2 linked regions of the Stappia indica genome follow. Each later gene encodes a partner of the first gene's protein in a complex. Links are inferred from orthologs where the notes say so. Each region holds a gene or a part of one and is shown on either strand. Other genes may lie near its edges. The genes, in order: GH266_RS09940 and GH266_RS18195.

Region 1 (14,742 bases):
CGAGCGCTACAACCAGCTGATGGAGCAATTCGGCTTCTCCGAGCCCATCTGGCGGCAATATCTCGACTATATCGCCGGCGTTCTCACTGGCGATCTCGGCAACTCCATCGTCACCAAGAAACCGGTCTTCGACGAATTCATGGCGCTGTTCCCGGCGACCGTCGAGCTGGCCTTATGCGCGATCGTGATCGCGGTGGCGCTCGGCATCCCCACCGGCATCCTCGCCGCCGTCCGCCGCGGTTCGGTCGCCGACCAGGCGATCATGGGCACCGCGCTGATCGGCTATTCGATGCCGATCTTCTGGTGGGGCCTGCTGCTGATCATCCTCTTCTCCGGCATCCTGCAATGGACGCCGGTCTCGGGCCGCATCTCCCTGATGTACTTCTTCCCGCAGGTCACCGGCTTCATGCTGATCGACAGCCTCCTGTCGGGACAGAAGGGCGCCTTCCAGTCAGCCCTCAGCCACCTGATCCTGCCCTCGATCGTGCTGGCGACGATCCCGCTGGCGGTCATCGCCCGCCAGACCCGCTCGGCCATGCTGGAAGTGCTGGGCGAGGACTATGTGCGCACCGCAAGGGCCAAGGGCCTCGCGCCGCTGCGCGTCGTCGGCCTGCATGCCCTGCGCAACGCGATGATCCCGGTGCTGACCACCATCGGCCTGCAGGTCGGCGTGCTGCTGGCCGGCGCCATCCTCACCGAGACGATCTTCTCCTGGCCGGGCATCGGCAAGTGGATGATCGACAGCATCGCCCGCCGCGACTACCCCGTCGTCCAGGGCGGCCTGCTGATGATCGCCCTCATCGTGATGATCGTGAACCTGACGGTCGACATGCTCTACGGGCTTGTCAATCCGCGCATCCGCCACACCTGAGCCGGAGCCGAAGCATGACCGACACACCCACTCCCGCCGTCTCCGTCGAAGCCGAAAGCCGCAATGCCACGCGGCAGATGCTCGCCGAGTTCTGGTTCTACTTCTCCCGCAACCGCGGCGCCGTCGTCGGCCTCGTGGTCTTCGTCACCCTGGTGCTCGTCGCACTCGCCGCACCGATCGTCGCGCCGCACGATCCCGACATGCAGTATCGCGACAGCTTCCTCACCCCGCCTTTCTGGTCGGAAGGCGGCAAGACGGCCTTCCTGCTCGGCACCGATGCGGTCGGCCGCGACATCCTCTCGCGGCTGATCTACGGCGCGCGCTTCTCGCTGTTCATCGGCCTCGTCGTGGTGACCATCGCCCTGACCGGCGGCATCGTGCTCGGCCTCGTCGCCGGCTATTTCCGCGGCTGGGTCGACACCGTGATCATGCGGGTGATGGACGTGGTGCTCGCCTTCCCCTCGCTGCTGCTGGCGCTGGTGCTGGTCGCCGTGCTGGGACCGGGCCTCGTCAACGCGATGATCGCCATCGCCCTGGTACTGCAGCCGCATTTCGTCCGCCTGACCCGCGCCGCGGTGCTGGCCGAGCGCAGCCGCGACTATGTGGTGGCGGCACGGCTCGCCGGCGCCGGCAACCTGCGCCTGATGTTCAAGACGATCCTGCCGAACTGCCTGGCGCCCTTGATCGTGCAGGCAACCCTGTCCTTCTCCAACGCGATCCTGGACGCGGCCGCCCTCGGCTTCCTCGGCATGGGCGCACAGCCGCCCACCCCCGAATGGGGAACGATGCTGGCCGAGGCGCGCGAGTTCATCCTGCGCGCCTGGTGGGTGGTGACCTTCCCCGGTCTTGCAATCCTGATCACCGTGCTCGCCATCAACCTGGTCGGCGACGGGCTGCGCGATGCCCTCGACCCCAAGCTGAAGCGGAGCTGACCGATGAGCCTGCTCGAAATCCGCAATCTCAGCGTCGAGTTCGACACCGCCAACGGCCCGTTCCGCGCCCTTGCCGGCGTCGACTACACGGTCGAGGCGGGAGAGGTGCTCGCCATCGTCGGCGAGAGCGGCTCCGGCAAGTCGGTCGCCATGCTGGCGCTGATGGGCTTGCTGCCCGACACCGCGACGGTCACCGCCGACAAGATGACCTTCGAGGACATCGACATTCGGTCCCTGTCGGCGGCGCGCCGCAGAAAGGTCATCGGCAAGGACATCGCGATGATCTTCCAGGAGCCGATCGCCAGCCTCAATCCGTGCTTCACCGTCGGCTTCCAGCTCGACGAGGCGCTGAAGACCCACACGAGCCTCGACCGCCGGCAGCGGCGCGACCGGGTGATCGAACTGCTCACCGCCGTCGGCATTCCCGAGCCGGAGCGCCGGGTCGGCGCCTTCCCGCACCAGATGTCGGGCGGCCAGTGCCAGCGGGTGATGATCGCCATCGCCACGGCCTGCAATCCGAAACTGCTGATCGCCGACGAGCCGACCACGGCGCTCGACGTCACGATCCAGAAGCAGATCCTCGACCTGTTGACCGGCCTGCAGCGCGACCACGGCATGGGCCTCATCATGATCACCCACGACATGGGCGTCGTCGCCGAGACCGCCGACCGGGTGGTCGTCCAGTATCAGGGCCGCCAGATGGAAACCGCCGACGTGCTCACCCTGTTCGAGAACCCGAGCAGCCCCTACACCAGGGCGCTGCTGTCGGCGCTGCCGGAAAACGCCACCGGCGACCGGCTGCCGACGGTGGCGGACTTCGCCAGGGACTACGCCAAGGAAACCCAGGCCGGCACGGGGGCTCGTCCATGAGCGATGCGATCCTGAAGGTCCGCGACCTCAAGCGCGACTACGAGATCGGCGGCGGCCTGTTTTCCGCCTCGCGCCTGCTGCATGCCGTCAAGGGCGTCAGCTTCGACGTGGAACGCGGCACGACGCTGGCCGTGGTCGGCGAAAGCGGCTGCGGCAAGTCGACCCTTGCCCGCATGCTGACGATGATCGACAGGCCGACCTCCGGCTCCATCGAGATCGACGGAAAGCCGATCGACATCGCCCGCCGCGGCGTCACCCGCGAGATGCGCCAGGCGGTACAGATCGTCTTCCAGAACCCCTACGGCTCGCTCAATCCGCGCCAGAAGATCGGCGCTGTACTGGAAGAGCCCCTGCTGCTCAACACGTCGATGAGCGCGGCCGAGCGGCGCGATGCGGCGCTCGCCATGCTGGAAAAGGTCGGGCTCAAGCCGGAGCATTACGGGCGCTACCCGCACATGTTCTCCGGCGGCCAGCGCCAGCGCGTGGCGATTGCCCGCGCGATCATGCTGCGCCCGCGCCTGCTGGTGCTGGACGAGCCGGTTTCCGCGCTGGATCTCTCCGTGCAGGCGCAGATCCTCAACCTGCTTGCCGACCTGCAGGACGAGTTCGGCCTCACCTATGTCTTCATCAGCCACGACCTGTCGGTCGTGCGCTACATCGCCGACAAGGTGATGGTGATGTATTTCGGCGAGGCGGTCGAATACGGCACGCGCGACGAGGTCTTCGAGAACCCGCAGCACGACTACACGCGCACGCTGTTCGCGGCGACGCCCAAGGCCGATGTCGCCAGCATCCGTGCCCGTCTGGAAAATAAGAAGGCCGCCGCCGGCTGAATGCCGGGGCGGCCGTTGCACCTGGTTGCGGCGGTCGGATCAGCCGCCGGCCTTGGCCTTGCCGCGGGTTGCCCGCTCGGGGGCCTTGGGCGGAGGCGGCGCGCCGTCCCCGGCCTGCGACTTGCGCTCGCGCACCGCACGGATGCGCGCGGCAAGCGACTGGGTGACCGCGCTGCCGGACGCCCTGTCGTCGTCGGCGGAGGCGGCCTCGGCCCCGGCAAGCACGGGCGCCAGATCCTCGTCCGTTCCCAGCGATGCGGCGACGGAGGCGGCAAGACCAGCAAGCTCCGAGCGCAGGGCGACAAAATCGTCATTGCCGCGCAGTTCCGCCCGCAGCCGTTCGTTCTCGGCGCGCAGCCGCGCCGCCTCGCCGGCCAGCGTCTCGTCGCCCTGGGCGCCCTCGGCCAGTACCGACAGGCGGGTGATTTCCGCCTGGGCGGCGATCAGGCGCGACTCCGCCTCGAAAAGCCGGTTGTCCCTGGCCCGCAATTCCTGCCGGCTGAGACCTGCGCTGCGGGCCGCCTGCGCACCGTCGGCGGCGGCCTCGGCCGTGTCGACGGGGCGGGCGGCGCGCTCCTCGGCGCGCTTCAGCTTGCGCTTGAGGGAGGCGATCTCGACCTCCAGCGCGGTCACCTTGGCAAACTCCGACGCGCGGCCCAGCGGATCCTCGCCGGCCTCGTCCGTCTGCGCGGCAAGCCGCTCGCCCGCCCGGTCCGCCGGCTGAGGGGCGACCACCAGCAGCGGCGTCCCGCCGTCCGCAAGCGCCTCGTCGCCCTCCGCCCTGTCCGCCGTCTCCGCCGCCGCCATCAGCCGCTTGACGCTGCGCTCCAGCTCGCGGATGCGGGCTTTTGCCCGCGCCAGCGCCTCGCCGCCGTCATGGATCTCGCGGCGCAGCTCTTCCTCCTGCGCCATGGCATCGCCCAGCGCCTGGTCCTTGGCCCGGAATTCGGCGCGCAGGTCGTTGGCCAGCGCCTCGGCACGGTCGCGCGCGATGCGGTTTTCCGTCGCCTGCTGCTGCAGCCGCTCCAGCCCCGCCTCGAGTTTCCGGTACTCGACCGCGTGCCGGGCGCGCAGGCCGGCGATCTCGCCGCGCACATCCGCGTGGGTCATCGGCGTGGTCGCCTCGACCGCGGCACGGGTGAGCCGCACCGCCCGGCGCCAGACGGTCGGCATGAGCGCCACCGACAGCAGGCCGGCCAGGCAGAAGCCGAGGGCCACATACATTGCCGCTTCAATCAAGACCGCTCACCACCGTCTGGTCCCCTGCCGCCACGAACCCGCATGCGCGCTCCGGACCCGCGTGCCGCAAGGGCTTCGCCCCGGCACGCCTGCATGTTTTACCATGCATCCTGATACAAGACGCCGGGTCATGCGCCAAGCATCTCGCAGGGGAAGCGATCAAAAAGGATTCCAGGTCGGCTGGTCGGTGAACTTGAGATAGCCGATATTGACGCCGAGACGCGCACCGACGCCCGCCCGCACCGGAACCACATAGATGTCGTGGTTGGACAGCACCGTCATGCCGAAGCCGCCGATCAGGTAGGCTGAGCCGTTGACGCCGACATAGCGGCGGTAGATCGCCGAAGTGTCGGGCAGATTGTAGACCAGCATCATCACCCGGGCGCCGTCGCCGCCGATGTCCCAGCCGAAGGAGGGACCCTGCCAGAACACCTTGTGGGTGCCGGCATTGCGCGTGTAGAGCTGCCCCTCGCCGTAGCGCGCACCCGCCAGCAGCGCGCCCGAGCCTTCCTCGCCGAGGATGTAGCCGTTCGGCTGGCCATATTCCGAAACCGCACGCTCCACCACCGAGGCGAGCCCGCCCGACAGCTGGCCGAAGAAGCGATGGCCCGTGTCGACCAGCTCGCCCTGGCTGTACTGCTCCGGCTGCTGCGCGCGCGCCTGCGGCAGGCCGGCGGCGAGCAGCGCGACGAGGCCGAGAACCAGCGTCGCGGCAAAGGCGGTCGCCGAACGACCGGTACGGAAGTGGGGAAGTCGCGTCATGATGGTCCGTCCTCAACGCTCTCATGCAAGGGACCGGCGCGAGCCTTGCGGGCGGGCGGCCGGCACGACCGGCGCCGGACGCGGGCCGCGCCGGAAACCTCCGCGGTTGCCCCCGGGCCCACCTTGCAGGCACAGTCGTCGTCCGGGGATCGCGGGACTGATTCGATGTCAGAGTGTAGTCGAAATCGGAAAAGATTATGGTGGACGGCAGGCGGCGGCCTGCGCATCGTCCTGGCCGGCCTGGCGCTCGTCTGCGCGGCGGGTCCGGCGCGTGCCATCGACTATGCCACCGACCCCGTGTCGGGCTATGCGCTCGGCGGCCGTGACCCGGTCGCCTATTTCATCGACCGCATGCCGCGCGAGGGCGATCGGCGCCATGAGCTGCGCTGGGACGATACGGTGTGGATGTTCGTCAATGAAGGCAACCGCGCCGCCTTCGAGAAGGATCCGCAGATCTATGCGCCCCACTTGCGGGGCTGCGATCCCCTGGCGCTGGCGGAAGGTTTCGTCACCATCGGCAACCCGTTGATCTTCGCGCTGCATGAAGGCCGCCTGCTGCTCTTCCATTCGGAGATCAACCGCTTCCTGTTTCTCTCCGATCCGGCCAGCCTGCTGGCCGAGGCGCAGACGCGGGCGCGGGCGCAAGGGTGCAGCCGCTGAATTCCGCCATCGCCCGATGGCTTGGCAGCGTGGGAAGGGCGGTGTAACCCTTTTCCAAGGGCCGAATCGTGCCGCCCGGCGGGTCTGCGCCAGCACTGTGCCGGCCCTGACCGCCGCCCGCGACTGCCGGCACGACCACCGGCAGCGACTAACGGCCAAGAATACCGGCCACGAATACCGGCCACGAATACCGGAAAGACCGTCAGGCACACTGCCAGGACATCCGCCAGGGACTCCGCCAAGGACCACAGCATGACCGCCATCGACGAACTCAGCGCCCTCGATCTTGCCGCCCTGGTGGCGAGCCGCGTCTGCCACGACATCATTTCCCCCGTTGGCGCGATCACCAACGGCCTCGAAGTCCTCGATGAGGAAAATAACGAGGACATGAAGGAGTTCGCGATGGACCTGATCCGCAAAAGTGCGCGTCAGGCCTCGGCGAAGCTGCAGTTCGCGCGCCTCGCTTTCGGCGCCGCCGGATCCGCCGGCGCGGAGATCGACCTCGGCGATGCCCATTCGGTGGCGGCCGGCTTCCTGGCCAACGAGAAGGCGGATCTCGACTGGCAGGTGCCCCGCCTCTTGATGGCCAAGAACCGGGTCAAGCTGCTGCTCAACCTGATCCTGCTGGCCAATCAGTGCGTCCCGCGCGGCGGCCTGATCACCGTCACCATGGACGGCGATGCGCAGACGCCCACCTTCCGGTTGAAAGTAACCGGATCGACAACCAAGGTTCCCGCACTCGTCCTCGAAATGACGTCCGGCAAGGAGCCGGAGAGGATCGACGCCCATACCGTCCAGCCGGTCTATGCAGTGCTTCTGGCACGCGAGTCCGGCATGGATTTAGAAGTCGTTAAGGAAGACGACGGAGTGCGGATTACTGCGGCCTGCATAGGTTAAACTGCTTCAAAAGCACCCTACGCTGCTTCAGTCTATCTTAACTGTTTAAGCCGCATTGTCTCTGACAGGGATGGGTGGTCCGGATACAGGGTCCGGATCGTGTACCAGTAACCAGTCGGGTGAGTGTGGCCATGGACGACCTGCTTAGCGAGTTCCTCACAGAAACGAACGAGAGCCTGGATGTCGTCGACGTCGAGCTCGTGAAGTTCGAGCAGGAACCGAACAACGCGAAAATTCTCGATAACGTTTTCCGGCTCGTTCACACGATCAAGGGCACGTGCGGCTTCCTTGGCCTGCCCCGGCTGGAGGCCCTCGCCCATGCCGGCGAGACGCTGATGGGCAAGTTCCGCGACGGCGCCAAGGTGACGCCCGACGCGGTCTCGCTCATTCTCTCCTCCATCGACCGGATCAAGGAGATCCTGGCCGAGCTGGAGGCCGCCAACGGCACCGAGCCCGCAGGCAGCGACCACGACCTGATCTCCGAGCTGGAGCGCATGGCGCTGGAAGCCGACACCCGCGGCAGCGCTGCCGCCGACGACACGGCCGAGGCCGAAGACGACGGCGTGGCCCGCGGCGAACTGGTCGAGCAGGTGCTGGAGCGCCCGCTGCGTATCGGCGAAGTCTCGCTCGACGAACTGGAGCGTGCCTTCCGCGAGGCCGAAGTCGAGGTCGAACTCCCCGTTTCCGCTGCCCTGACCGAAATCGAGGCCGATGCCGAGATGGAGGCGGAAGCCGCCCCGCCGGCACCGCTCGCCCCCCGCGGCCGTGCCCGCGAGGAAGACGCGGCTCCGCGCGAGACCGCCGACAAGGGCGAGAAGAAGGCCTCCGTGTCGAGCCAGTCGATCCGCGTGGCGGTCGAGACGCTCGAGCATCTGATGACGATGGTCTCCGAGCTGGTCCTTACCCGCAACCAGTTGCTCGAGATCTCCCGCCGTCACGAGGATTCCGAATTCAAGGTGCCGTTGCAGCGCCTGTCGAACGTCACGGCCGAGCTGCAGGAAGGCGTCATGAAGACGCGCATGCAGCCGATCGGCAATGCCTGGCAGAAGCTGCCGCGCATCGTCCGCGATCTCAGCCAGGAACTCGACAAGCCGATCGAGCTGGAGATGATCGGCGCCGAGACCGAGCTCGACCGCCAGGTGCTCGAGCTGATCAAGGACCCGCTCACCCACATGATCCGCAACTCCGCCGATCATGGGCTGGAGATGCCGTCCGACCGCCGTGCCGCCGGCAAGTCGGAGAAGGGCACGATCACCCTGTCCGCCTATCATGAAGGCGGCCATATCATCATCGAGGTCAAGGACGACGGTCGCGGCATCGATGTCGACCGGGTCAAGGCCAAGGTGCTGGAGCGCGGGCTCGCCACCGAGGCCGAGCTCGACAAGATGACGGATCAGCAGATCCACAAGTTCATCTTCCACGCAGGCTTCTCCACGGCGCAGAACATCACCAGCGTTTCCGGCCGCGGCGTCGGCATGGACGTGGTGCGCAACAACGTGGAGCTGATCGGCGGCACCATCGACCTGCGCTCGGTCCCGGGTCGCGGTTCGAGCTTCATCATCAAGATCCCGCTGACGCTCGCCATCGTCTCGGCCCTGATCGTCGAGGCCGGCGGCGACCGCTTCGCCATCCCGCAGCTGTCGGTGGTCGAGCTGGTGCGCGTCCAGTCCAACTCCGAGCACCGCATCGAGCGCATCAAGGACACGCCTGTCCTGCGCCTGCGCAACAAGCTGCTGCCGCTGGTGCACATGTCCCAGCTGCTCGGCGTCGGACCCAATGACGGCGACCAGGAGATCGAGTCCGACACCGGCTTCATCGTGGTGATGCAGGTCGGCAGCCAGACCTTCGGCGTCGTCGTCGACGGCGTGTTCCATACCGAGGAAATCGTCGTCAAGCCGATGTCCTCCATGCTGCGCAACCTGACCATGTTCTCCGGCAACACCATCCTGGGCGACGGTGCGGTGATCATGATCATCGATCCGAACGGCGTCGCCTCGGCCATGGCAAGCCATGCCTCCAGCGTCGTCGCCGAGAACGAGCGCAAGGAAGCCGAGGAAGCCATGACCTCCGCCCTCGACGGGCAGTCGACCGTGTCGATGCTGCTGTTCCGCGCCGGCTCGCCCGAGCCCAAGGCGGTGCCGCTGTCGCTGGTCACCCGTCTGGAGGAGTTCGAAGTCTCCAAGATCGAGCATTCCAACGGCCGGGACCTCGTCCAGTATCGCGGCTCGCTGATGCCGCTGGTCTATATCGAGGCCTCCCAGACCCGCCGCGGCGAAGGCACCCAGCCGATGCTGGTCTTCTCCGACGCCGGCCGCTCCATGGGCCTCGTCGTCGACGAGATCGTCGACATCGTCGAGGACCGCATGAACATCGAGGTCGGCTCCGACCGGGCCGGTATCCTGGGATCGGCGGTCATCAAGGACAAGGCGACCGAGATCATCGACCTCGGCTACTACCTGCCGCAGGCCTTCGAGGACTGGTTCATGCGCAAGGAGATGGACATCGCCGCGCTGACCAAGAAGGTCCTTCTGGTCGACGACAGCGCCTTCTTCCGCAACATGCTGACGCCCGTCCTCAAGGCGGCCGGCTATGACGTCACCGCCGTCAACGGCGCGCGCCAGGCCTTCGAGCTGCTGGAGAACGGCGACACGTTCCAGGCGATCGTCAGCGACATCGAGATGCCGGAAATCAACGGCTTCGAGTTCTGCGAGGCCCTGCGTCGCGATCCGCGCTTCCGCAAGATGCCGGTTCTGGCGCTGTCGGCCGTGGTCTCCCCGGCCTCCATCGAGCGCGGCCGTCAGGCCGGTTTCGACGACTATGTGGCGAAGTTCGACCGTCCGGGGCTGATCGCCTCGCTGAAGGATCTGTTCGCTGGTGAAATGGGAATTGCGGCATGAGGCACAACGACAATCTCGCGGCCGGTATCGACGATACCATCCAGTATGTCACCGTCATCATCGGCGGCCAGCTCTTCGGCCTGCCGATCAGCCAGGTGCATGACGTCTTCGTTCCCGAGAGCGTGACCCGCGTGCCGCTGGCCGCTCCGGAAGTGGCCGGCGTGCTCAACCTGCGCGGCCGCATCGTCACGGCGATCGACATGCGCAAGCGCCTGCACCTGCCGGCCAGGGACGCAAACGCCCAGGTCATGGCGGTCGGCATCGAGCACAAGGGCGAGAGCTACGGCCTCGTCATCGACCAGGTCGGCGAGGTCCTGCGCCTGTCGAACGACTCGATGGAGCCGAACCCGTCCAACCTCGACAAGCGCTGGGCTGAGATTTCCGGCGGCGTACACCGGCTCGACGGCAAGCTGATGATCATTCTCGACGTCACCCGCCTCTTCGGAGCGATGTTCGAGCCCATGGCTGCGGCCTGACGCGACCACACCGCCGAAAAGAAACCCGGCACTCGGGAGAACAGAAATGAAGCACTGTCTGGTCGTCGACGACTCAAGCGTCATCCGCAAGGTCGCCCGCCGCATTCTCGAAGACCTGTCCTTCGAGATTTCGGAGGCCGAGGACGGACTGAAGGCCCTGCAGGCCTGCCGCGAGCGCATGCCCGACGCGATCCTGCTGGACTGGAACATGCCGGAGATGGACGGTTTGGAGTTCCTGCTGGCGCTGCGCAAGGAGTATGGCGGCGAAAAGCCCGTCGTGGTCTTCTGCACGACAGAGAACGACGTGGCCCATATCACCCGCGCCATGCGCGCCGGCGCCAACGAGTACATCATGAAGCCGTTCGACAAGGACATCGTGGAAGCGAAGTTCCAGGAAGCCGGGCTGCTGTAACCCCTCTGCAGGGCTGTACCACATGAACGCCAGTTCTTCAGCGCCGGCCCCAAGGGACGGCGCCAGGGCGGATTGTATCCGCGTCATGGTTGTCGACGACTCCGTCGTCATCCGTGGACTGCTCAGCCGCTGGGTCGAGGCGGACCCGGCTTTGCAGCTCGTCGCCTCCCATCGCAACGGCAAGCTCGCGGTCGACGACATCGAGCGCTCGAACCCGGACGTGGTGGTTCTCGACATCGAGATGCCGGAGATGGACGGGCTGACCGCCCTTCCCCTGATGCTGCGCAAGAAGCGCGACCTCATCGTCGTGATGGCCTCGACGCTGACCCGCCGCAACGCCGAGGTCAGCCTGCGCGCCCTCTCGCTCGGGGCCCAGGACTACGTCCCCAAGCCGGAATCGACCAGCGAGGTCACGACCTCGATCGACTTCCGCCGCGAGCTCATCGACAAGGTGAAGGCGCTCGGCCAGCGTCGCCGCGGCGGCGGAGCCTCTGCCGGCGGACGCATGATGCGCGCCCAGACGGCCGCCGGGCGGACCGCCTCGCAGGCCCCGGCCGGTGCGACGCCGGCCGGCTATACCCGCCTTGCAGCCGGCGCGGCGGGCGCGCCCGCAGCCCCTGCAATCCGCACCCGCGCCTATTCCAGCGCCCGCCCGCGCATCCTTGCCATCGGCTCGTCGACCGGCGGTCCGCAGGCGCTGCAGCAGCTCTTCACCGACATCGGCACCTCGATCCGCGAAGTGCCGGTGGTGCTGACCCAGCACATGCCGCCGACCTTCACCGCCATTCTCGCCGAGCACATCGCCAAGGCGGCGCTCCGCCCGGCCAAGGAAGCCGACAACGGCGAGGTGCTCAAGCCCGGCCATATCTACGTGGCGCCGGGCGGCCTGCACATGACGTTGGACAAGGACGGCGGCCAGGTCGTGGCGCGTCTGAACGACAGCCCGCCGGTGAATTTCTGCAAGCCCGCGGTCGACCCGCTGTTCGACAGCGTCGCCAAGATCTACGGCTCCGCCACCCTGGCGGTGGTGCTGACCGGAATGGGACATGACGGCGCCGCCGGAGTGCGCACCATCGCCGCCGGCGGTGGCAGCATCATCGCACAGGACGAGGCGACCAGCGTGGTATGGGGCATGCCCGGCGCGGCAGCGCAGACGGGCATGTGTTGCGAGATCCTGCCGATCACCCGCATCGGCCCCAAGATCTCCGGATTGTTGAGTGGAGGCCCCAGGTGATTGCGTCACAATTCGAGTATCTCAAGCAGTTCCTGAAGGCCAAGTCCGGGCTGATCCTGACCAACGAGAAGCAGTACCTGGTGGAAAGCCGGCTGCTGCCGGTGGCACGACGTCACAATCTCGCCGGTCTGTCCGAGCTCGTTCAGGCGATGCAGAAGCCGACCGGGGCACAGCTGTGCGTCGAGGTGGTCGAAGCCATGACCACCAACGAGTCGTTCTTCTTCCGTGACGGCACGCCGTTCCAGCATTTCCGCGAAGTGATGCTTCCGGCCATGCTGAAGGCGCGCGCCGACCGCCGGACCATCCGAATCTGGTGCGCGGCCGCCTCCACCGGCCAGGAGCCCTACTCGCTCGCCATCTGCCTGAAGGAGGCCGCGCAGAAGATCGCCGGCTTCCGTGTCGAGATCATCGGCACCGACCTGTCGAACGAGGTCCTGGAAAAGGCGAAGACCGGCATCTACAGCCAGTTCGAGGTCCAGCGCGGCCTGCCGATCCAGATGCTGCTGAAATATTTCACCCAGAAGGGCGACCTGTGGCAGGTCAACCCGGAGCTGCGCTCCATGGTGCAGTGGCGCAAGCTCAACCTGCTGGAGAATTTTTCCACGCTCGGCTCCTTCGACATCGTCTACTGCCGCAACGTGCTGATCTATTTCGACCAGCCGACCAAGGTGGACGTGTTGCAGCGGATCTCCAAGCAGATGCCGGCCGATGGCTACCTGGTGCTGGGCGCGGCCGAGACCGTTGTCGGCCTGACCGACGCCTTCCGGCCGGTGCCGGAGTTGCGCGGCCTCTATCAGCCCTCTGCCGCGACCGGGACGCAGGGACTTGCCGCGCGCTCGCGCTTCCAGGTCGCCGGCTGAAGCGCCCGCAAACCACGCTTGCACGAACACGAAACGCCGGCGCCCTGCGCCGGCGTTTTGCATTGCCCAGCGTTTTGCACTGCCCGGCGTTTGCATTGCGAGGAATGCCTGCACGGAAAAGACCCGCCGCGCCGCATGCATTCGGCGGACGCGCGGAAGTTCGCCCCGGAAGGGGAAGTTGCCATCGATTTTTCGGAAGTTTCGTGGAGCCGGCGGCAAGTCGCTTGTCGTTCAAGCGCTCGCTGGAAAAGTTGGCACCCCCAAGGGGACTCGAACCCCTGTTTCCGCCGTGAGAGGGCGGCGTCCTAGACCGCTAGACGATGGGGGCGTCGGCCGGTCAGTTACGAACAGGACGCGTAGGTAGAACGCCCGCGCGCCGAATGCAAGCCCCATTTTTCGCAAAGCCTGTGGACAATGGAAAAAGAGGCGTTTTCGCGCGCCCGCGCCCGGCGCGGGGATGCGCCCTGCCTGCCGGGCGCCCGAGGGACGCATGCGGCAGGCAGGCCGGCAGATATCGGCTTGGTTCGGTTCGGGTCCGGTTTACTGCGCGACGAACGCGGTCTCGCCGATGAGGCGGCCGGTCGCCGCTTCCAGATGCAGCAGCTTGCTGGCGGTGCCGTCGCGCACCAGCAGGATCAGCCGGTCGCCCGACAGGACCATGCTTTCCACCCGCCCGTCCTTGCCGATAGCCACCGTTGCGGCTATATCGCTTCCGTCCGCCCGCTTGCCGCTTTCGGACAGCTTGTAGATGATGGCCGCGAGAACGGCCATGAAGCCGAGCACCATGACGAGGCTAGAGACGGCGAGCAGCCGCTTCAGCTTCGTCTGAACCCGTTCCATCGCCGGATCCAGCGGGGCTTCCGCGTCGCGGTCTTCGTCGTCCATTGCCGGATGTGTCATGTCTATGTCCATTGAAGAGGAAGGCGATGCCGACGGCGTCGCGACCGCAGCCCTTGCCGTTTCCGATGAGGATGCCGGCAGCCGCCTCGACGCCTGCCTTGCCCGCCACCTGCCGGAAATCAGCCGCAGCCGCATCCAGTCCCTGATCCGTCAGGGCCGGGCGCGCGTCGGCGGGCGGACCATAATGGAGCCCAAATACCGGGTCAATTCGGGCGAGGATCTGGCGCTGGAGCTGCCGGAGCCGGAGGAAGCCGAGCCTACTCCGGAAGATATCCCGCTGACGATCGTCTACGAGGACGATCACCTTGTCGTGATCGACAAGCCCGCCGGCCTCGTCGTCCATCCCGGGCCCGGCAACTGGAGCGGCACGCTGGTCAACGCGCTGCTGCACCATTGCGGCGACAGCCTGTCGGGCATCGGCGGCGTCAAGCGCCCGGGCATCGTCCATCGCCTCGACAAGGACACCAGCGGCCTGCTGGTGGTCGCCAAGACCGATCTCGCCCATCAGGGGCTGGCCGCCCAGTTCGCCGACCACGGCCGCACCGGCCCGCTGGAGCGCGAATATGTGGCACTGGTCTGGGGCGCGCCGATGCAGCTGCGCGGCACCGTCGATGCCGATCTCGCCCGCTCCTCGGCCAACCGGCAGAAGATCGCGGTGACCAAGTCCGGCGGCCGCCACGCCATCACGCACTGGCAGGTGCGCGAGCGCTTCGGCGCGAAGGACGCGCCCCCGATTGCCGCCCTGATGGCCTGCCGCCTGGAAACCGGGCGCACCCACCAGATCCGCGTGCACATGGCACATATCGGCCACCCGCTGGTCGGCGATGCCGATTACGGCGCGCATTTCCGCACCAAGTCGGCGCGCCTGCCCGACGAGGTCCGCGACGTGGTGGATGCTT
Region 2 (14,387 bases), 1.8 Mb from region 1 along the record:
ACTGCACGTTGCCGGAGGCCTCGCGCGAGGCCGAGGACGCGCCCTCCGCTTGCTCCGCGCTGGAAGCGGCGACCGTCTCCAGCGTGCGCGCGGTCGCCTCCAGGCTCGCATTGGCGTGGTCGACGGCGGTCAGCACCTCCTGCGCGGTCGACTGGAACCCCTTGATCAAGGCATCGACCTGCCGCTGGTGCGCGTCGCGCGCCTGCCGGTCGCCATGCTGCTCGCGCTCCAGCCGCTCCTGCTCGATGCGGTTGTCGCGGCAAACCTCGATGGCGCGGGCGATATCGCCGATCTCGTCCGACCGGTCGCGGCCCGCGACCTTGAAGCCGGTCTCGCCGGCCGCCAGTTCCATGATCTGGCCGGTGACGGTGCGCAGCGGATTGCAGATCGAGCGCACCGCGAAGACGACCGCACCGGCGGCGATCGCCAGCAGCAGCAGGCCGACGCCGATGCCGGCCGCGCGCGCCATGTCGGCAATCGCCACATAGGCGGTGCGGTCCACCGCGATCACCGCGACGGCGATGGGATTGCCCGAATAGTCGCCGACATTGACCTGATCGACATAGAAATCGCCCGATGCCGAGACGAGGCCGCCGCCGGCCGTCTGCGCGGCAAGCGCCAGCGGATCCATGTCGGCCGGCAGGCGGTTGCCGATCACTTCCAGCGCATCGCTCCCCTCGGCACCGAACCGCAGGACCGCCAGCGGATAGCCGGTCTTTTCGGTGAAATCGGCGACGAACATTTCGTGGAACTCGAGGCCGAACTCGACCGACCCCTTGTGCTGGCCGTCGACGACGATGGGCACGACGCCGCGATTGCCGATGCCGGCAACCCCCTTCTCCAGGCCGGAAATGTCCTTCACCCCGCCGTTGGTCTCCACCACGGTGGCGCGGAACGACGACAGGTCGTCGCCGAATTTCTCCGGCTTGTGGACCCGCAGGAACGACGTCGCGGGCGGCAGATGGAACTGGAACTGCCGGATGCCGAACTGCTCCTTGAGCGCCTCGAAGGCCGGGACGAATTCGCCCGCCAGGCCCTCGCGGTCACCGGCGGCGAAGCGCTGCTGCACCGACGTCTGCCCGGCCACCACCCTGGCGAGCAGCAAGGCCTGGCGGCTTTCCGCCTCGACCAGTGCCTGCAGCTGGCGCTTGGCGCCGGCCACCTCCCGCTGCAAAGCGGTATCTGTCAGGGTGCCGGCCACCCATTGCGAAATGGCAAAAGCGGAAACCGCGCCAAGCAATGCCAGTGCGATCGTCACCAGCATCATGCGCGCTCGTATCGTCTTCATCCTTGATCCTCCGGTCGACCGGTCGGCAGGGAGTTGGAAAGAAAAGCCATCAATTTGCACAAATTTGAATATTCATAGGTGACCGAGTCTGAACCTGAGGTTGAGCAACACATGCTGAACAATGTCTTAAGCGCAAACGTTTGACGCAGCGGCAATTCGCTCAATTCCGCGACTTTTCTGCAGCAAGGCGGTCCTCCGGCGTTGGCGTCTTGTCCTTTTTGCCGGGGATCGCCTATGGTCCGCCGGCACAGCGTCTTGCGCCGCGTCCGTTCCGTCTGCCGAAAAGAGACACCGATGACCCAGCCCGCACCGCTTCTCGTCCCCGGGCTTTCCGCCCTGGCGCCGTCCTACCGTGCCGTCCTGTGCGACGTGTGGGGCGTGCTGCACAACGGTGTCGCGGCCTTTCCCGAGGCCTGCGAGGCGCTGGCGCGGTTCCGCCGCGAAGCCGGGGGGATCGCGGTGCTGATCACCAATGCGCCGCGTCCGACGAGCTCCGTGCTCAAGCAACTTCAGGGGCTCGGCGTGCCGCTCGACGTCTTCGACGACGTGGTGACCTCTGGAGACGTGACCCGCGGCCTTCTGGCCGCAACCCGCGAGCAGCCGGTCTTCCACATCGGCCCGGCGCGCGATCTCACCCTGTTCGAGAGCCTCGACATCCGCCTCGTCGGCGAGGAAGAGGCCGAGCAGGTGGTGTGCACCGGTTTCCACGACGACGAAAACGAGATGCCGGAAGACTATCGTCCGATGCTCGAGCGACTGGCGGCACGCGGCCTGCCCTTCCTGTGCGCCAATCCGGACATCGTGGTGGAACGCGGCAACCGGCTGGTCTGGTGCGCCGGCGCCATCGCGCGTCTTTACGAGGATATCGGCGGCGCCGTGACCATTCTCGGCAAGCCGCATGCGCCGATCTACGAGGAAGCGGTGGCGCGGGTGGCGAAGATCGCCGGCGAAGCGGTGGCGCGCGAGCAGATCCTCGCCATCGGCGACGGGTTGCCGACCGACATTCGCGGCGCGGTCGCCAACGAGATCGACGTGCTGTTCATCACCGGCGGCATCCACGGCGCCGACTTCGGCCCGGTCGACGCCCCCGACGAGGCCCTGGTCCGCCGCCGCCTTGCCGAGGAAGGCCTGGAGGCACGCGCGGCGGTGCCGCACCTGCGCTGGTAACGCTCCAGGCCTGCCCCTCTTCTGCCTCGCCCCCTACCCAACGCCGGATCGCGAGAAACCGCCAATTCAGGCACATCTCCTGTTTGCATGCCGCAACCGGCGGGATATGCTGACGGAGGGGAAAGGTTTTATCGGCTCCCCGACGGATTTGGCGAGACGCGAGGCTGGGGGGCTTCATGCGATTTCTTGCAGACTTGCTGTCGACCTTGCGACGTGCGGCACCCCGTGCGGCGATGCTGGTCGTGGCCGCAGGCCTTGCCGGCCCGGCCGCTGCCCAGGACGGCACGACGCCGCTGCAGACGTTCCAGACCTACGTCGTCAACAACGACCTGACCAACGCACAGTTCTTCCTGCAGAACGGGCTGGTCACCGCCGCGGAGATCGACACGGGCGATCTGTTCCTCAAGGCGCTCTTTGCGAACAATACCCGCGGCTCGGACACGCGCCCTCTCGACTTTGCCAATATCGAGCAGGTGGCGCGCCTGCACGACTATCTCTCAGTGTTGGCCCCGGTCGACATGAACGGGCGCGAGCGGTGCTGGAATTACAACACGCGCATCACCGAACGCTGGTGCGGACTGGCGACAACGATGCTGGCGCAGGGCGTGTCGCCGCAGGCGATCTCCTTCTACCTGCAGCGCGGCCTCGACCTTGCCGCCCGGCCCGAGGAAGTCGCCTCTCCGGCGCTGGCGCTGATCGCCAATCTCGGTAGCCGCTACTCGATGGAGGATCTCAACTGGTTCTCCCAGAACGGGCTGCAGCTCGGCTCCGAAACCTTCCCGCTGTCGCATTTCACCAGGCTTCAGGCCTATTACGAGCTCGACCTCGACGACGCCTACAAGATCCCCGAGGCGCGGCTCGACAGCCAGCCCTTCAACTTTCTCGACGCGCTGTCGATGACCCTGACCAGCCGGCGGCAGAACGGTCACGAGCGCAGCGCCAATCAGGATTTCCTGTGCCGCTACATCATGTTCGTCGCGGGCCAGATGCCCCCGACCTTCGACCATTTTTCCTTCCTGCTGCGCAATGTGCAGGAGTTTCGCGGCGCCAATATCGGCCGCACGGAGAAAGCCAGCAGCCGCCGCTACGGCACGTTCTACTATGAAGTCTTTCCGCAAAGCTGTGTTTCGATGATCGGAGCGATGGCTCTCAGCAGTTCCGAACTCGACCGCATGATCAGTCTTTTCGCAGCCGAGCAGGACATGTCGACCGCCCAATGGCTCGTCACTCTCAAGCAAGGAGCCCTGCAGAGCAATGTTCAGAAAAACTAGTCTCCTCATGGCGGCGGCCAGCCTCGCCCTCGTCCCCGTCGCAGCGCCCGAGCCGGCCCACGCGGGCGGAGAAGGTGTTGCCGCCGGCATCATCGGATTTGCCGCCGGCGCCATCATCGGCAGCCAGATGAACCGCCCGCGCGAGCGGCGCGTCTACCGCACGGCGCCGCAGCGCCCGCGCCGCAGTGCGGCCGAGCGCGAATACTGGATGAACGTGCAGGCTTCGCTCAACCGGCTGGGCTTCGATGCCGGGCCGGTGGATGGTGCGCCGGGGCGCAAGACGCGCTCCGCGGTGACCCAGTTCCAGATGAGCATCAACGCGGTGCCGGACGGCAAGCTGACATCCGATCAGGCCGGCCTCCTGTTCGCGCGCGTCAATTCCGGCGGCAGCATGGCAACGGCCCCCGGCCAGCCGGCGCCCTACATGCAGCCCGGCACGATGCCGGCCTATCAGCAGCAGCCGGCCTATCAGCAGCAGCCACAGCCGGCCTACGGCATGCCGGTCGGCGGCTACCCTGCCCAGCAGGGCTTCCCGCCCATGCAGCAGCCCGTCCCGCAGGGGGGGCAGCAACAGCAGGCTGCCTTCCCGGCTCCGCAACAAGGCGGCTTCCCGCAGCAAGGCCAGCAGGCCGCCTTCCCCACTCCGCAGCAAGGCGGCTTCCCGCAGCAGGGCCAGCAGGCCGCCTTCCCCGCGCCGACACAGCAGCCCGGAACAACGGCCGCCGCGACCGCCGGCTCGGCATCCTTCCCGCTGGTCAACGGCGCAGTCTCGGGAGCCGGCACCCAGCCGGCCGGCAGTTTCCCGCCGCTTGCCGGTCCTGGCGGGCAGGAGGCGATGCCGGCAGCGGCTCCGGCCCGGTTGCAGCAGCCGGCGCCCTCGCCCGCCCCGCAGCAGGCAACGCCTGCCGCTCCAATGCCATCGCCCTCGTCAGATGTGGCCGCAACATCAGGCTCGGCGGCATTTCCCCTGACCGCGGCCTTCCCGCTGGTCAGCGGCGCGGCCCCAGGAGCGAGCGCAGGCGACAGTGCCGCACAGGAACCGACGCCGGCAGCAGCCGCTCCGGCCCAGTCGCAGCAGCCGGAGCCGGCGCCCTCGCCCGCCCTGCAGGCGGCTCCCTCGCAGGCCCAGCCGATCATCCAGACGGATGCGAGCGGCAACCAGTTCGTCGAGATCAACGGCCAGCGCTTCTACATGAACGCGGCTCCGGCAGCGCCCGCAGCTCCCACCACCACGCCGCCGGCAGCCGTGGTGGTGACGGCAGAGACCGGCACGCAGCCGCAGCAGTAACCGGCGGCACCGGAAAGCTGCCCGGCATGAAAAGTCGAGTTGCGTGAAAAGGCGGACATGAAAAAAGGCCGGATCAACCGATCCGGCCTTTCTTTCAGTTTCCGGCCGCTCGCGGGGGGCGCCGGCCAGGCAGGATCGCGTCTCTTTGCGGACGCGCGAAACGGGTGCTCCCCTCCCGTTTTGTCCTTGGTATTCTTGCCGCCCGGCATCAGCCGAACAGGCGGTCGATCTCGTCCTGGGCGCCCGACAGCATGCTGTCGACATCGGCCTGCGACACGCCCTCGCCCGCATGCTGGGGTCCGTGCAGGATCAGGTCGCGGCGGCGGCGCTCCTCGTCGGTCTCTTCCTGCGGCGCATCATCGCTCTCGGCAATGCGCAGCCGCTCGACGAAGGCCGACACACGGCTGTCGATGGCATTGAGGGCACTGACCACCTTCGAGATTCGCTGGCCGGTGATGTCCTGGAAGGCGCAGGCCTCGAAAATCTCGATCATCTTGTCGTTGACCAGCGCCTGGTAGGCGTCGTGGTCCATGTCGTCGGCGGCCATGATGGTCTCGGCCGCTTCCATGATCGTATGGGTGGCGGACTCGGTCGACTCGACGATGGCATCCAGCTCCCGGCCCGCTTCCGGGATCTGGTTGTTCTTCATGTCGTTGGGGCGCAGGTTGACGATCTCGACCTTCAGCCGCGAGATCTCGTCGGCGATCGCCGTCAGCTCGGCCGTGATCGTCGGCTGTATTGCGCCGAGGAACTCGCGCATCGAGCCCGTCATGACCTCGGCGAGGTCGATCACATCGTTCAGCGTCACATCACCCTGGCGGTCCCTGTTCTGCTCCAGGAATGTGATGAGCTGCGCGAGATCCTTCTTTTCCAAAGCGCCCATAGGATCTTTTCCTTTTGGCGCGGCCTCCTGCGGCCGCGCATCATCCATCCGCGCCCGAAACGCGGACGCAGCTCTCCTGCTCTCCGGCGGCGATGCCGCCAGCTCCCTGCAGAGCCCGGTTTTGCCGGAAGTATCCGGATCAGTCGGAGAAGACCGCCTCGATCTTGCCCTTCAGCGTCTGCGCGTTGAACGGCTTGACGATGTAGTTGTTCACGCCGGCCTTCTTGGCGGCGATGACGTTCTCGGTCTTGGACTCGGCGGTCACCATGATGAACGGCGTCTTGCAGAGGCCGGCATCGGCACGCACCTGCTTCAGCAGCTCGTAGCCGGTCATCGGCTCCATGTTCCAATCGGAGATCACCAGTCCGTAACGGCGCTGCTTCATCTTTTCCAGCGCTTCGGTGCCGTCAGCCGCGTCGTCGATATCTTCGAAGCCGAGCTGCTTGAGCAGGTTGCGGATGATGCGGATCATCGTCTTGTAATCGTCCACCACGAGGACCGGCATCTGAACATCCAGGGCCATTGTCTACTCCATACTGTCAATCTGCCCGACCCGCTTGAGCGGGCGTCTGATGCTGCTTCAAATCTCCAGGAGGAAGACACTTGGCTGTGTCCCCGCCTCCCCACGCCTTGCCACACTACCCGGCTCCCCTGAAAACTCCGTTAATGCGCATTGCTACATCTGACACGAAAGCTTAATTGCCGTGCGCACCGCGAGCGTCTAGCGTCCCCTGCGGCCGAAGGAACAAGGACGGAGGAGACCGATGCTGGCGTTGCAGACGCTCTATTACGAAGATCTCGCGCCGGGGCTCAGCGAGACCCTGACGAAGACTGTCAGTTCTTCTGATGTCATTGGCTTCGCGGAGGTTTCCGGCGACCGAAATCCGATCCACCTGTCGGAGCATTTCGCCGCACGCACGCCGTTCCGCACCCGCATCGCCCATGGCCTGTACACCGCCAGCCTGATCTCGGCAGTGCTGGGGACGCGGCTGCCCGGGCCTGGGGCGATCTACCTCTCGCAGACGCTGAATTTCCGCGCTCCGGTGCGAATCGGCGACGAGGTGACGGTAACGGTCACCGTCAGCGAGCTGATGGAGAAGGGCAACCGGGCCCGGCTCGACTGCCGCTGCGCCGTCGGCGACACGGTGGTCCTGGAGGGCGAGGCTGTGGTCAAGGTGCCGAGCCGGGCTGAGCAGGAGGCCGGCGACCCGCGCGCCTGAGCCGACACGCCTCCCGCCACGACCTGACAGCGCGCTCGCAGCGCTTGACCTTTTTCGGGCGAATGGGCAGGGTCCGCCGGCAGTTTCGTGCCGCCTTGAAGGCGGCACGCCCGTTCAGCCACAGGCCGCGCGCCGTCCAGCGTGTCCGGCAAGCCCTCGACGCCGATGACAGATCTCGTTTCCGAAGCCTTTCCCGTCGTCAGCGATCTGGCGGAGTTCCCGGCCGCCCTTGCCGACGGCGTCGTGGCGATCGGCAATTTCGACGGCGTGCATCGCGGTCACCAGGCCGTGCTCGGCGAGGCGCTGGACATCGCGCGCGCCCAGTCGGTGCCGGCCTTCGCGCTGACCTTCGAGCCGCATCCGCGCACCGTGTTCAATCCGGACAAGCCGGTCTTCCGCCTGACGCCGGAGCCCATGAAGGCCCGTGTGATGGCGGCGACCGGGCTCGACGGCATGGTCAGCCTGCCCTTCACCCGCGCGTTTGCCGGGCTCGAGGCAGAGGCCTTCGTCCACGAGATCCTGCGGGACAAGCTGCATATCCGGCACGCGGTGACCGGATACGACTTCCATTTCGGACGGGGCCGGCGCGGCACACCGGACTTCCTGCGCGCTGCCGGCAGCTCCGACGGTTTCGGCGTCACCATCGTCACCGCCGCAACCGACGAGGCGGGCGAGGCCGTGTCCTCCAGCCGCGTGCGCGCAGCCCTTGCTGCCGGCGACGTGGTGCTGGCCAACGCCCTGCTCGGCTACCGCTGGTCGGTGGAGGCAGAGGTGCGCCATGGCGAGAAACGCGGCCGCGACCTCGGGTATCCGACGGCAAACCTGGCACTGCCGGCCGAGACCGAGCTGGCCCACGGCATCTATGCGGTGCGTGCGCGCGCCAATGGCGGCGAGTGGATCGACGGCGTCGCCAGCTTCGGCCGCCGGCCGACCTTCGACAATGGCGCGCCGCTGCTGGAGGTCTTCCTCTTCGACTTTTCCGGCGATCTTTACGGGCAGAGACTTCAGGTGATGCTCGCCGCGCGGCTGCGCGCCGAGGAGCGCTTCGACAGTATCGAGGCGCTGATCGCGCAGATGGACCGGGACAGCGCCGAGGCACGGGCCGTGCTGGCCAGCCTTGCCCCGCTCGGCGCTATCGATTTGGCCGTGAACGGCCCGCCCGGATGAGCGACAGCGCGGGCAGCGTGCCGGCCGCCGAGGTCATGCGCGGCATCGGCCTGATGAGCGTCGCCATGCTGCTGGTGCCGATGATGGACGTCACGGCCAAGTATCTGACGGAGACCCAGCCGCCGCTGCAGATCGCGCTTGCCCGCTTCGCCTTCCAGATGGTGTTCGCGTTGCTGACCGCCGCCATCGGCCCCGGTCTTTCGGTGCTGCGGGCCCGGCGCCTGTGGCCGCATCTGCTGCGCGGCTTCTTCCTCTCCGGTGCGACGGTCTGCTTTTTCACCGCGGTCGCGACGATGCCGGTGGCCGACGCCATCGCGATCTTTTTCGTCGAGCCGATGATCCTGACCGTCCTGTCGGCGCTGGTGCTGAAGGAACAGGTCGGCCCGCGCCGCTGGATGGCCGTGCTCGTCGGCCTTGCCGGGGCGGCGATCATCATCCGCCCGGGCTTCGAGACTTTCGGTCTTACTGCGCTGCTGCCGCTTGGCGCCGCCCTGCTCTTTGCGCTGTATCTCGTGATCACCCGCAAGCTGTCCGGCGAGGGCGGCATGCTCTGCGTCCAGTTCACCGCCGGGCTCGGCGGGGTGATGCTGCTAGGCACCCTGTTCGTTGCCGCCAATATCGCGGGCTACGAGCCCGCCGAGGCGGTGATGCCCGACCTGCCCGGCTGGGGCCTGCTCGCCCTGGTCGGTGCGCTGTCCTTCTTCGCGCATGGGCTGATCGTCCAGGCCTTCGCGGCCGCGCCCGCCTCCGTCCTGGCGCCGTTCAATTACCTGGAGATCGTCAGCGCGACCGTGTTCGGCTATCTGGTCTTCGGCGATTTTCCCGACGGGCCGACCTGGATCGGCATTGCCCTGATCGTCGGCAGCGGCATCTATATCGCCCATCGCGAGAACCGCCGCAGCCAGGAGGAACTGGCCGCCCGCATCAACCGTACCGGCCCGCCAGACTGAGCAAGACGAGAGCCAGATGACAAAACGCCGCCTATGGGGCCCCTCCAGCGCCCAGATTCTCGCCATTGCCGCCATCGGCATGGCGCTCGACCAGGGTTTCAAGCTGTGGATGCTCTTCGGCTTCGACATTGCCGCGCGCGGCCGTGTCGCCCTCACCCCGTTCCTCGACCTGGTGATGGTGTGGAACTACGGCATTTCCTACGGGTTGCTGCAGCAGGAAGCCGGTCTCGGCCGGTGGCTTCTGGTGGGCCTCACGCTCGTCATCACCGTCGTGTTCTGGATCTGGGGAGCCCAGGCGACGCGCCGGCTGCAGGCGGCGGGCTTCGCGCTGGTGATCGCCGGGGCGGTCGGAAACGGCATCGACCGCATCGCCTACGGCGCCGTTGCCGACTTCTTCCACTTCCATGTCGGCGACTTCTCCTGGTACGTGTTCAACCTCGCCGATGTCTGGATCGTTGCCGGGGTGGCGGCTCTGCTGTATGACAGTTTCGTCGGTGGCCCTAATGATGCCGCAAAAAACCCGTCTGAGTAGCCGCAGCATCTGATGCGCCGGCTTGCCCGGACCAAAGCCGATGCAGGTTGTTCCAAGGACGACCGCACCGGCAAGACCGCCCGACCCGGCCAGTCCCACCCGGACAGTCCGGGTCCGAACTGCCGGCGAGGCGTTTGCCCCCCGGGACGCGGGTTTTCCGCGCAAGAGCCTTGAAGGATAGCTGACGTGTCGCGTCGACCCTTGACCGCAACCACCCTTCGTCATGCCGGCCGCCGCGGCCGTGCCCTGCTGCTCGCCAGCGCCGCGGCCCTCGTGCTTGCCGGCTGCCAGCACGGCGCCGACGGCTTCAACGACGGCTCGAGCAACGACGAGGCGCCCGATGTCGCGATGGTCCGCAAGCTGATGGAAGGCCTCGGCGCGGTCGACGCCCGCTCGGAGCAGAAGATCGAGTACGCCCCGCGCGCGCCTCTGGCCATGCCGACCAAGATGACCGAGCTGCCGCAGCCGGAAGAGAAGAAAGAGATCGCCAACTGGCCCGAGCAGGGCGAGACCGATCTCCAGCGCATCCAGCAGGCCTATCGCGACACGCGCGACATCGACCGGCAGGGTCGCAGCGACATCTACCAGTCGCGCGGCATCAAGGAGCTCGCCACCGGCGGCCAGAACCGCGACATCCAGCAGGAAATCCAGTTGGAGAACCGGCTCGAGGACGCGCGCATGAAGCCGAACGAGCTGAACCAGCGCGTCGGCGTCGCCCGCAAGGAGACCGCCGTGCTCGACGAGAACGGCAATCCGGTGCGCCGCTACCTGATCGAACCGCCGGTGGCTTATTCGACCCCGGCCGCCGGCGCGCCGCTGCCGCAGGTCGGCAAGGTCGACGACCAGCCGAAAGTTTCCGACATGGAGCGCCTGATGAGCGGCCAGTCGGCGCGTACGCTGCGCTGATCCCCAGGCGACGACGACGACAGGTTTTGCAAGGCCGGGGCAATGCTCCGGCCTTTTTGCTGCCTGCACCGGAAGGCGGCCTTGTTGTCGCCGCACGCGCATGCGCTATCTCTGGCCCCGTCGCCTTTGGCGGACCTTACGAAAAGTTCACGGGTCCTTTGCGGCCGGCCTGCCTATAAGTGATCGGCAGGGAGAAACCTTTTCCGGAGATCGAACCTTGTCGCCTCTCTCAGGACAAACCCGCCACATCCTGCAAGACACCCCGCTGGCACGCCGCCTGCTGCGCGGCGTCTCGCTGTGTGCCGGCACGCTTGCCATCGCCGCCGTCCTCGCTGTCGGCCCGCTTGCCGGCAGCAGCGCCCGGGCCGAGGCCACGCAGGCCGCCGATGCCGCCGCCTTCGCCGACATCCGCATTGGCGGCGACATGAGCGCCTTCACCCTCGACAACGGGCTGGAAGTGGTGGTGATCCCGGATCGCCGCGCGCCTGTCGTCACCCATATGGTCTGGTACAAGGTGGGTGCGGCCGACGAGCCGGAAGGCATGTCCGGCATTGCCCATTTCCTCGAGCATCTGATGTTCAAGGGCACCAAGGCGCATCCGGGCAACACCTTCTCCCAGCGCATTGCCGAGATCGGCGGCCAGGAGAACGCCTTCACCTCGCAGGACTACACCGCCTATTTCCAGCGCGTGGCGCGCGAGCATCTCGGCGAGATGATGGAGATGGAAGCCGACCGCATGCAGAATCTCGTGCTCAGCGACGAGGTGGTTCTGCCGGAGCGCGACGTCGTGCTGGAGGAGCGCCGCCAGCGCGTCGACAGCGACCCCGGCTCGATGCTCAGCGAGACGCTGGACAGCATGCTGTTCGTCAACCACCCCTACGGCACGCCTGTGATCGGCTGGCCGGACGAGATCTCGGCGCTCGACCGCCAGGACGCCATCGCCTTCTACGACCGCTTCTACACGCCGAACAACGCCATCCTGGTCGTTGCCGGCGACGTGACCGCCGACGAGGTGCGCAAGCTTGCCGAGGAGACCTACGGCAAGGTGCCGCGGCGCGCCGAGCCGGGTGCACGCGAGCGCGCCAAGGCGCAGGTCCTGCCCGGCTCGCGCGAGGTCTCCTATTCGGACCCGCGCGTCAACCAGCCGAACATGCGCAAGGCCTGGGTCGTGCCGAGCTACAACACCGCCGATGGCAATGGGGCTGCCGCACTGCAGCTCCTGTCGGAAGTGCTCGGCGGCGGCAGCACGAGCCGCCTTTACCGGGAGCTGGTGATCGACCGGGGCGTCGCCTCCTCGGCCGGCAGCTGGTACAATTCCGGCGCGCTCGACGACAGCACTTTCATGATCTACGCAGTGCCGGCGGACGGCACCGGCCTGGAGGATCTGGGCAAGGCCTCGCTCGACGTGCTGCAGCGCGTGGCGAGCGACGGCATCACCGCCGAAGAGCTGGAGCGGGCGAAGAAGAGCCTCCTGTCCTCCGCGCTCTATGCACAGGACAGCCAGTCGACGCTGGCGCGGATCTTCGGTGCCTCGCTGACCACCGGCGGTACCATCGAGGAAATCCGCAACTGGCCCTCGACCATCGCCGCGATCACGGCAGACGACGTGAAGGCGGCGGCCGCCGCGCATCTGGCCTCCCTGCCCGTGACCGCCTATCTGCGAGGGCCCCAGCAGGCTGCAGCCGCACCCGCCGACAGCGCCCCGCAGGAGCCGGCAGCTGCGCAGGAGGTCCAGCAATGAGCCGCCGTCTCGCCGCCGCTCCCGCATCTTCGCACGGAACCTCGCCCTTGACCCTTCTCACCGCCCTCGGCCGCGGGCTTCTCGCCTTCGCCCTCGTCGTCTCCGCCGTTGCCGCCACCCCGCGTCCGCTCGCTGCGATGGAGATCCAGGAGATCACCACGCCCGGCGGGCTGACCGCCTGGCTGGTGGAAGACGACACGGTGCCGATCGTCGCCATCAAGTTCGCCTTCGAAGGCGGCGCCTCGCAGGACCCCAAGGGGCAGGAGGGGCTGGCCAACCTGCTCTCCTCCACCCTTGACGAAGGTGCGGGCGAGCTGGATTCGCAAGCCTTCCAGACCCGTCTGGAGGACCTTTCGGTGCGCATGGGCTTCGATGCCGGCCGCGACAATTTCTATGGCTCGATGCGCACGCTGACGCCGAATGTCGACGATGCCTTCGAACTGCTGCGTCTTGCGGTCTCCTCCCCGCGCTTCGACGATGAGCCCGTGGCGCGGATGAAGCGGCAGATCATCGCCGGCCTGCGCAGCGAGGCCAAGGACCCCGATGCCATCGCCGGGCGCCGCTGGGCCGAGCTCGCCTATCCGGACCACACCTATGGCCGGGCCGCGCGCGGCACGGAGGAGAGCGTTGCCGCGCTTTCGCCGCAGGACCTGAAGCAGCTGCATGGCAACATCTTCGCCCGCAAGGGACTGAAGATCGCCGTCGTCGGCGCGATCAACGCCGAACGCCTGGCGCCGCTGCTCGACAGCGTCTTCGGCACGCTGCCGGAGACCGGAACGCTGACCCAGGTGTCCGATGTCACCATGGCGACCGGCAAGATGGAGCATGTGGCGCTCGACGTGCCGCAGACCGCCATCCGCATCGGCCTGCCGGGGTTGAAGCGCGACGACCCGGACTTCATCCCGGCCTTCGTGATGAACCACATCCTCGGTGGCGGCGTGTTTTCGTCCTGGCTGTTCGAGGAAGTGCGCGAGAAGCGCGGCCTTGCCTATTCCGTCGGCTCCTACCTGGTGCCCTACCAGCATGCCGGCATGTGGATGGCCGTGACCGGAACCCGCTCCGACCGCGCCGACGAGTCCGTCGAGGTGATCCGCGCGCAGATGGCGCGAATGGCCGACAAGGGACCGAGCGCGGAGGAACTGGCCAAGGCCAAGGCCTATCTCACCGGCTCCTATGCGCTGCGCTTCGATACCTCGGACAAGATCGCCGACCAGTTGCTGGGCCTGCAGGTCGAAGGCCTCGGTCGCGACTATATCGATGAGCGCAACACCCTGATCGAGGCGGTGACGCTGGAGCAGGTGCGCGCCGTCGCCGCACGCATGCTCAAGGGTGTCGACCCGCTGGTGGTCACGGTGGGACCGGAGAAGAGCTGAGACAGCACTCTCGTCCTCCCTTCGCAAGACATGAAAAGGCCCCGCCGGATCGGTTCCGGCGGGGCCTTTGCTTTTCGACGGTGCGAAGAGAGAGCCGACCTACTCGGCGGCGCGGCGCAGGCCGCGTTGCGGCGGGCGCGCCTGCAGCACTTCCGGACGGACCGGGCGCGGCGGCGAGAACAGATAGCCCTGGCCGATGCGGGCGTCGTAGTCGAGCACCTCCAGCACCTGGGCCTCGGTCTCGACGTGGTCGACGATCAGCTCCATCGCGTAGCGGCGCAGCAGGTCGCCGAGATCGGCCGGGTGAATGTGGCTGGCCGGCATGTGCTCGTTGCCGATCAGGCGGCTGGCATGCAGCTTCATGTAGCGGAAGCCGCGATCCGACAGGACCTTGAAGTCCATCTTCAGGTCGCGAACCCGGTCCATGGAGAAGCGGTAGCCGAGCTCGTGCAGCGCGGCGAGGCTCTCCAGCTCCAGCGCGCCCATCTCGTTGACGTCGCTCTGGGTGAACTCGAAGGTCAGGAGGCCCGAAAACCCCTCGTTGGCGCGCAGGAAGTCGAGGAAGCCGGGGAAGAAACGCTCGTCCACCAGCGTCTGGATC

The links.
Region 2: the proteins of GH266_RS09940 (region 1) and GH266_RS18195 are in contact, whole or in part, in a solved structure (PDB 1A0O), measured with the Escherichia coli proteins. The link is inferred for Stappia indica from one-to-one orthologs.

What each region holds. Positions count from the first base shown.
Region 1 is NZ_CP046908.1:2,104,948-2,119,689, forward strand. The notes cover bases 6,847-10,161. They hold GH266_RS09940 (hybrid sensor histidine kinase/response regulator), read left to right. Parts: upstream 6,847-7,195; coding sequence 7,196-9,961; downstream 9,962-10,161. Other genes in these bases: chpT (histidine phosphotransferase ChpT), read left to right, coding at 6,847-7,064; GH266_RS09945 (chemotaxis protein CheW), read left to right, coding at 9,958-10,161. Also shown: GH266_RS09900 (ABC transporter permease subunit), read left to right, coding at 1-871; GH266_RS09905 (ABC transporter permease subunit), read left to right, coding at 886-1,803; GH266_RS09910 (ABC transporter ATP-binding protein), read left to right, coding at 1,807-2,673; GH266_RS09915 (dipeptide ABC transporter ATP-binding protein), read left to right, coding at 2,670-3,506; GH266_RS09920 (coiled-coil domain-containing protein), read right to left, coding at 3,546-4,745; GH266_RS09925 (DUF1134 domain-containing protein), read right to left, coding at 4,905-5,507; GH266_RS09930 (hypothetical protein), read left to right, coding at 5,673-6,167; more of chpT, read left to right, coding at 6,420-6,846; more of GH266_RS09945, read left to right, coding at 10,162-10,437; GH266_RS09950 (response regulator), read left to right, coding at 10,484-10,849; GH266_RS09955 (protein-glutamate methylesterase/protein-glutamine glutaminase), read left to right, coding at 10,935-12,083; GH266_RS09960 (CheR family methyltransferase), read left to right, coding at 12,080-12,943; GH266_RS09970 (hypothetical protein), read right to left, coding at 13,484-13,843; GH266_RS09975 (RluA family pseudouridine synthase), read left to right, coding at 13,842-14,742. UniProt on the Escherichia coli protein: Involved in the transmission of sensory signals from the chemoreceptors to the flagellar motors. CheA is autophosphorylated; it can transfer its phosphate group to either CheB or CheY.
Region 2 is NZ_CP046908.1:3,892,555-3,906,941, reverse strand. What follows is about bases 4,729-7,688. They hold GH266_RS18195 (response regulator), read right to left. Parts: upstream 6,421-7,688; coding sequence 6,037-6,420; downstream 4,729-6,036. Other genes in these bases: GH266_RS18185 (bifunctional riboflavin kinase/FAD synthetase), read left to right, coding at 7,283-7,688; GH266_RS18190 (MaoC family dehydratase), read left to right, coding at 6,662-7,117; GH266_RS18200 (protein phosphatase CheZ), read right to left, coding at 5,223-5,897; GH266_RS18205 (peptidoglycan-binding domain-containing protein), read left to right, coding at 4,729-5,014. Outside these bases: GH266_RS18220 (methyl-accepting chemotaxis protein), read right to left, coding at 1-1,288; GH266_RS18215 (TIGR01459 family HAD-type hydrolase), read left to right, coding at 1,583-2,455; GH266_RS18210 (hypothetical protein), read left to right, coding at 2,632-3,726; more of GH266_RS18205, read left to right, coding at 3,710-4,728; more of GH266_RS18185, read left to right, coding at 7,689-8,284; GH266_RS18180 (DMT family transporter), read left to right, coding at 8,281-9,234; lspA (signal peptidase II), read left to right, coding at 9,251-9,766; GH266_RS18170 (hypothetical protein), read left to right, coding at 9,953-10,672; GH266_RS18165 (M16 family metallopeptidase), read left to right, coding at 10,890-12,413; GH266_RS18160 (M16 family metallopeptidase), read left to right, coding at 12,410-13,786; GH266_RS18155 (EAL domain-containing protein), read right to left, coding at 13,886-14,387. UniProt on the Escherichia coli protein: Involved in the transmission of sensory signals from the chemoreceptors to the flagellar motors.